2 regions of the Paenibacillus sp. FSL F4-0122 genome follow, and region 1 is predicted to be linked to the other one. Evidence: predicted binding sites of a transcription regulator. Region 1 holds the regulator's gene; the other holds the start of a gene.
What was found. Region 1 encodes Rex, which represses fermentation and respiration genes when NADH is low (regulators of the CRP and FNR family bind a similar motif). Its sites were predicted from a motif close to TTGTGAAATATTTCACAA; they were not measured.
Positions count from the first base shown of each region.

Region 2: adhE (bifunctional acetaldehyde-CoA/alcohol dehydrogenase) is a predicted target of Rex. The motif match lies at 2,232-2,249, and genes of this name have one in related genera.

Region 1 is NZ_JBBODI010000001.1:4,753,333-4,757,401, reverse strand. Features, by position in the region: gene MHH49_RS20660 (amidohydrolase) at 135-1,436, opposite strand; gene MHH49_RS20655 (redox-sensing transcriptional repressor Rex) at 1,423-2,076, opposite strand; gene dinG (ATP-dependent DNA helicase DinG) at 2,207-4,069, opposite strand, start outside.
Region 2 is NZ_JBBODI010000001.1:4,438,374-4,442,442, reverse strand. Features, by position in the region: gene adhE (bifunctional acetaldehyde-CoA/alcohol dehydrogenase) at 1-2,156, opposite strand, end outside; gene MHH49_RS19110 (ABC transporter substrate-binding protein) at 2,563-4,029, opposite strand.

The DNA of each region.
Region 1 (4,069 bases):
ATATAACACACCCGCGTGTTTATCCAAAATTTCATAATTTTCTAGCTTTCCCAGCCTTTAAAATGTACAAAAGGCCGCAACTTTTGCTAAAAGCAAAAAGTCGCAGCCTATTATTTATTCGTTATTATCCAGACTTAACGCTTCAATAAACCTTCGAAGGCTTCTTGCGCTTTACGCCGGATAGCTTCCTCATCCAGGGTTAAGCATTGCCCATGCTTGATGACCTGTTTACCATTCACCCACACATGCTCAACATCCTTAGCGCTAGCAGAGTAAACTGCATGAGACAACAGATCTGTGTGTGGCAGCAAATGCGGCTGATCTATATCAATTGCAATGAAATCAGCTTTCATCCCAACAGCAAGTCTACCTACATTATTTAAAAAGATGGACTGGGCGCCATATTCTGTAGCCATACGTAGAGCTTCTGGAGCTGGAACAGCCGTTGGATCACCGCTGACACCCTTATGAATGAGAGCTGCAAGCCGCATCTCTTCAAACATATCCAAGTTATTGTTGCTGGCCGCGCCATCCGTGCCAAGAGACACCTTCACACCAGCTTTTAGAAGATCAGTAACCCGAGCCACTCCGCTAGCCAGCTTCAAATTACTGCCCGGATTATGAGAGACACCCACATTATGGCGAGCCAAGATCTCAATCTCTTCATCATTTAAATGAACACCATGTGCAACTATCGAGGGACGTGTGAACATTCCAAGCTTCTCTAAGTGAGCTACAGGACGCAACCCGTAATCCGCCACATTTTGTTCCACTTCACGTTTCGTTTCGGACATATGCGTATGCATCGGTAAATCCAGATCATGCGCTGCCTGCACGAACTTAACCAGGAAGTCCGGAGGGCAAGTATAAGGGGCGTGCGGCGAGATCATAGTAGTAATTCTACCGTCCGCCTTTCCATGCCAGTTACGGGCAAAAGAAATCGCTTCCGCAAGCTTGTGATTCTGTACATCCTCTGGACATAACCCGATCACACCACGCATCAATACGGAACGGATACCTGATAACTCAGCTACCTCAGCTACTCGGTCCATATGATCATACATATCGAGGAAGGTCGTAGTTCCACCCTTCAGCATTTCCAATACAGATAAGGAGGTTCCCCAGTATACATCATCACCGGTGAACTTTTCCTCCATCGGCCACATTTTCTCCTGAAGCCACACTTGTAGCGCTAAATCATCTCCATATCCACGCAGCAAAGACATCGCCGCATGACCATGTGTGTTTACAAGTCCAGGCATGAACAGCAGACGACTGCCATCAACCACTTGCACTCCAGCTTCCATCTGAGGCTCTTCTTTTCCTATGTAAGTGATTAAATCATCTTCAATAGTCATATATCCACTCAGAACCGGCTCATCCGTTCCCGGAGTCAGAAAATACCCGCCCTTAATTATCGTTTTATTGCTGTTCATGTTCGCTTTCTTCCTTTCCATCCCGCAAGTAATAAGCAAGACTTTGCAGATCAGTTGTAAAATCAGCTGCATGCACCCGGATATTCGGTGGTGTCTTCAGAATCACAGGGGCAAAGTTCAAAATCGCTTCAATCCCAGAAGAAATGAGAATATCTGCTACATTTTGAGCTTCTGAATCAGGTACGGTAATAATGGCAATGCGAATACCTTGCTCACGAATCGTGCTGCCTAGTTCATCCATTGGTTGCACAGTAAGGGAGTTGATCTTACGTCCAACCTTAGGAGCGTACGAATCAAATATAGCCGTGATTTTCATTGTATCTTTAAGATATGCATTGTAATTAGACAAGGCATGTCCGAGATTACCTGCCCCTACTAAAGCTACATTAAGCTGTTGATCCAGCTTCAGAATATGACGGATTTTCTCAATAAGATACGTTACATCATAGCCGATACCTTTTCTGCCGAAGTCACCAAAATACGCTAAATCCTTACGAATCTGTGCGGGATTAAGATCAAGCTTTTGTCCAAGTTCCTGAGAGGAAACTGTTAATATTTCGCGATTCTGGAGATCATTCAAAAAACGCAAATACACAGGTAGTCTGCGAACAACGGCTTCTGATATTTTATCCGATTTCATATTTTTCCTCCTAAAAATAGTAATGTTCTTGTGAAAATCCATATTCAAACGTATACCTCTCCTTATTAAGGGCGGTACTGTAACTTACCGCCCTTAAGGATAAGGAGGAGCTAAACTGAAGACGAGCATTTTAAGAAGCGCCGCCATCCTCTAGCCATTCCGCTATGCGGGGGACCATTTGATCAGTCAGCATATGCTCCATTTTGGGACCAGGCAATGAATAAAGGAAATACTTCCCGTAATGAGATTCAATAACCCTTGTATCATAAACAATAACTATTCCGCGATCCTGCGCCGTGCGAACCAGTCTTCCGAATCCCTGCTTAAAACGAATAACCGCTTGAGGAACAGATAATTTCATGAACGGATTCTTCTTCTGGGCCTGCAATAACTCCGACTTCGCTTCCGCCAACGGGTGATTCGGTGGTTGAAACGGAAGTCTCACGATGGCCAGGCAAGTCAGTGCTTCACCTGGAATATCTACACCTTCCCAGAAGCTGCTCGTCCCCAGCAGAACGGATGCTGCACTGTCCTGAAAGCGGCGGATCAGCTTGCTCCGGCTGCCACCTTCCACGCCTTGACCAAGCACCGTAATCTCTTGTGAGGCCAAAGCCTCTTTAAGCGGATCATATACCTGACGCAGCATTTTATAAGAAGTAAACAGAACCAGCATCCGCCCACGTGTTGTTTTGGCAGCTTCTGCTAACGACTGTACGAGTGTATCGACAAATCGAGCATCGCCCACACTGCCCTTCACACTAGGAAAATCACGCGGTATAACTAGCAGCGCCTGCTCGCGATACTTAAAGGGAGATGGAAGGAGTGAGGTCATTAGACGTCCCTCTTCCGCAGCTTCGTTAAGTCCGAGATTATCAATCATAAACTGAAAAGATTTATCTACAGACAGCGTCGCCGAGGTAAGCACGATGCTTTTTTTCTTATCGAAGAACAACTCTTTAAGCTGGCTGCTAACATCCACAGGGACGGCATACATCTGCAGTGATTTGCTGCGGTAATTTCCATTTGCCTCCAGCCAATATACTACATTATCGTCATTCAGCCCCATAAAGAATCTTACTTGCTCACGTATGGAAGCCAAATCCTTAAATAAACCGCTAATATCAGTAACAAGACTGTCTGCTGAGGATTGGCTTTCCTGGTCACGCATCTCATTAAGCATTTTATCACCCTTACGGATGATGTCGCTTAACGTCAGATTCATAGTGTTCTCAAGCGCAACTAATTCATCCCAATCCTTCGGCTTACGGGCGGGAAGCAAACGCATAACCAGTTGTCCCGCTTCCCCTGCTGCCGCATCACTGCGTTCCGGCAAAAGGCTGAACAGCTTGTCGCTGAGTGCATCCCAGGTTTCTTTGACAGTAAGCAGATCCGGGTAGATCCGATCGATGACTCCGCTCCATTCTGAAGCCTCTTCACTGCCTGACGACTGTAAGATCTGGCGCAGAGCAGGAAGCTGTCCGTTTCGGCTATCTTTATACAGTCGCGATAACGTGTGTGCCACAGTGAAATGCTTCATATGCATGCCAAGATGTTTACCAGCCACATCTTCTAAATGATGTGCTTCATCAATTACAAGATGCTCGTAAGCTGGAAGCAGCTGGTGCCCAGCTTTAACATCTGCGAATAGCTTGGAGTGGTTCGTAATGACCACGTCAGCAATCCCAGCTTCATGCTTGGCCCTATGATAATAGCATTTGCGGAACCAAGGACAGGAACGGCCCAGACAGGAATCGGTATCGCTTGCCACCGTCTCCCAGAAATCACCGCCCCGGCCGCTTAAATTCAGCTCTTCATCATCCCCTGATTCACTTTGAGTGAGCCATACGATCATCTGAGCTGCAGTAAGCGCATCTTCCCTTGGGCTTATAAAGTCCTTTTTATTAATTTTATGCTCAAACTTACGCAGACACAAATAATGTCCTCTTCCCTTAAAAATAGCAGCTTTAAACGGAAAAGGAACTACCTGCGTTAA
Region 2 (4,069 bases), 310 kb from region 1:
CCAGCAAGTGTTGATGCGTTATGCATTTTCTCACGGGCAACTCTGTCGCCTTCAAGCGCCGATTTTTCAAGGTATTGGAATACCAATTGGATTGCTTTAATTGCCAGACCATCAGTGTAGTCACTCGCCATAACAGATACATAAGCTTCGATGGCATGTGTCAATACGTCCATACCTGTATCAGCTACAGCAGTTTTTGGCAAGCTATATACGAACTCTGGATCAATGATAGCTACGTCTGGAGTTAGCTCGTAGTCAGCCAAAGGATATTTAGTGTGTTGTTCAGTTGTTTTATCGGTAATAACTGCGAAAGATGTTACTTCCGAACCCGTACCCGAAGTAGTTGGAATCGCTACAAACTTAGCTTTGTTTCCAAGTTTAGGAAATTTGTAAACCCGTTTACGGATATCCATGAATTTTTGTTTCAGACCGTTAAAGTCTGCGTCTGGATGTTCATAGAATAACCACATTCCTTTTGCAGCATCCATTGGGGAACCACCACCAAGTGCGATGATGCAGTCCGGTTGGAATCTGTTCATCATTGCTGTACCTTTTTCAACTGTAGTTGTCGATGGATCTGGTTCAACTTCCGAGAACACTTCTATCGCTACAGGAGTTTGGCGTTGACGCAGGTAATGTTCAACTCTCTCAACATATCCGAGCTTAACCATCATTGGGTCAGTGATAATTGCGACACGTGTGATATCAGGCATTTTGGTCAGGTACTGAGTAGCGCCTTTTTCGAAATATATCTTGTCAGGTACTTTAAACCATTGCATATTCACGGTACGACGATTCACCCTTTTCACGTTGATCAAATTAATTGCTGTAACGTTTTGCGACACGGAGTTACGACCATAAGATCCGCAGCCCAGCGTCAACGAAGGGATGTTAGTGTTATAGATATCGCCGATCGCACCATGAGTGGAAGGCGAGTTAACGAGAATACGTCCTGTTTGCAGACGGTTGGAGAACTTCATGATTACTTCTTCGTTGTTGGAGTGGATAGCCGAACTATGGCCCATACCACCAAATTCAACAACTTGTGCTGCGCGTTCGATACCTTGATCTGCGTTTTTAACTTTGTAGCAAGCAAGCACAGGACTCAATTTTTCAGCGGACAATGGATATTTAGTGCCTACACCTTCAAGTTCTGCTACCAGAATCTTAGTGCCGGCAGGAACTTGAATGCCGCACATTTCAGCAATTTTCACTGCGGATTGTCCAACGATTGCTGGGTTAACCGCACATTTATCAACGTTCATAGCGCCGCTAGTAAGTTTGGCAGCTTCTTCTTTGTTAACAAAGTAGCAGCCATTAGCGATCATTTTCTTTTTCACTTGATCAAAGATTGGTTCTTCGATAATAACAGCTTGCTCGGAAGCACAGATCATACCATTATCAAATGTTTTGGAAAGAATGATGTCCGTTACGGCTTGATCGATATCCGCGCTCTTTTCGATGAATGCAGGTACGTTACCAGGACCTACGCCAAGAGCTGGTTTACCACAGCTATAAGCTGCTTTTACCATTGCTGAACCGCCTGTTGCGAGAATAAGTGCAACGTCAGGGTTGTTCATCAAAGCGTTTGTTTTGTCCATTGTTGGCATTTCAATCCATTGGATACAATTCTCAGGTGCGCCAGCTTTTACAGCCGCATCATGAAGAATTCTAGCAGCAGCTGCACTACACTCTTGCGCAGATGGGTGGAAACCGAATATAATAGGGTTCCGTGTCTTAATCGAAATCAACGCTTTAAACATCGTGGTGGATGTAGGGTTGGTTACCGGTGTGATACCCATTACAATTCCGACGGGCTCAGCAATTTTTTGGAAGCTTTCATAAGCATTGTCTTCAATAACGCCTACTGTTTTATCGTATTTAATTCCGTGCCAGATATATTCTGTCGAGAAGATGTTTTTAGTAATTTTGTCTTCGTAAACCCCGCGGCCAGTTTCTTCTACAGCCAATTTAGCGAGGTACATATGTTTGTCGAGTCCAGCCAACGCCATTGCATGAACGATTGTGTCAACTTGCTCTTGATCCAGCGCCATGAATGCCTCATGTGCTTTTTTCGCTTTATCCACTAAAGTCTGAATATACTCTTCAGCGGTAGTTTGTTTAACTTGGGCGGCGACTTCGTTCTTAACTGCCATCTCCCTCGTCCTCCTGTCAATTTTTAGGTTGTTTTTCTCTACACATTTATCTTATCACATCATTTCCACCTTGTATAGTGAAATCTTTCACAAAGTATAAAGTTTTTTTGATTTGTTTTCAAAGCGCTTTCATTCGATCATATTATAGATTTTTTACCATTATTTATGCTTTATTATTTCTTAAATTTAAAGTTTATGTTTAAAAAGACAAGAACTGATACCCATTTTCTACCTTTCCGCTCGCAAAAATATTTTAAAAAAGCAAACCTAATTTTGTTGACACTCTATTTTTCCATTGGTCTCTAAAAAATAGTGGGATGCCCCCCCGTCGTGTTGATTTATAAAAATATCAATAATATAAACATAAAAAAACCGACTCCTATGGAGCCGGTTCTGTTCTTCCTAGCTATTCTACTTTAATTGTGTCGAAGAATTTCTCTTGCACTGTTTTGGCAGCAGCTTCAAGCTGTGTCTTGGAATCTGTTCCTTTTTTGGAGAACAGCTCTTGAATTACATTGGACATGGTTGCGTAGTAGTCCTGTGTATTGTATTGCGCTTCCGGTTTACCGTCCAGCAAACCTAAAATATCAGGGCTGTATTGATATACATTTGTATATTTATCATACACAGCTTTCGTTTTCTTGCCGAAGTCAGAATCTGCAGAATAGTAATCTAAGAGCGGCGGAATAAAGTATTTACCATCCGTTGTACGTTGTTGCAGAACCGCATCCAGTGCTTCTAGACCTTTATCGGAGAAGTAATCAAATGTAATATAACGGAATGCCATTTCTTGCTCGTCTGGTGTTGCATTTGGATTGATTACAAGGTAGTCACCACCAAGTACCCCGGTGTGTTTTCCGCCTTTTTCCATTGCAGGCATTGGATACGTAAGTACATCTTCTGGTTTCAGACCGCCTTGATTCAACGCTTGCTCAATAACACCGTCAGATCCAGCCATTACCATTGCTGTACGACTTTGTTGGAATGCGCCTACAGCATCACCCCAGCCCAGTGCCCAGTCCTGAGGAATCGCGTTTGCTTCCCATCTAAGTTTCTTGTAGAAATCCAGCGCTTTAATCCCAGCCTCAGAATTAAAAGTAGCTACAACCTTACCGCCTTCTATCTTCTGAATTTCACCGCCAGCTTCGAACAGGAAGTTGGTCCAGTTCCAGCCTGCTTCATTCCCTTTACCCATTGGAGCAATACCGGAAATACCTTTTTTGGTATCAGCTACGCCTTTCGCGGTATTCAGCATATCATCCCAAGTCCAATCCATAGGTGGAACAGCAACGCCTTTTTCGTCCAGCATTTTTTTGTTGATCATTGTGGTTGTTACATAACCCTTTTGAGTTACGCCGAAGACTTTACCGTCAATGATAAATTGATTTTGGAGAACCGGGTTAATTTGATCCTTAAATTCGTATTTATTCCACAGATCCGTAATGTCAGCTACCCAGCCTTTTTCAACTAGGAATTTTGCTTCTGTAGCGTAGGTGTTAAAGAAGGTTGGAGCTTCATTCGCTGCCATTTTGATGCCGATTTCACTTACATTGTACTGCCAATCGTCTTTGACGATTTCAACATTCGGATATTCCTCTTGGAAACGTTTGATCTTGTCATCTTCCTGTGCTCTAACTTCGGTTAGGTCAGGGGTTGGATAGTGAATTTTGATGGTCACTTTTCTTTGTGTGATATCATCAGTTGGCGCTGCTGTAGCACTGCCAGCATTATCTGTTGCAGCATTCGTTGGCGCAGTAGTCGCTTCCCCTTCCTTGTTTCCTGTCGTGTTTCCGTTATTGTTATTACCGCCGCAAGCGGTTAACAACGATCCGGCCACAAGGAGGCTTAGTAGCACGCTAGAGTACTTACGCATTGAAACTCCCCTTTTCAATTCATAGTTATCTTACATATCG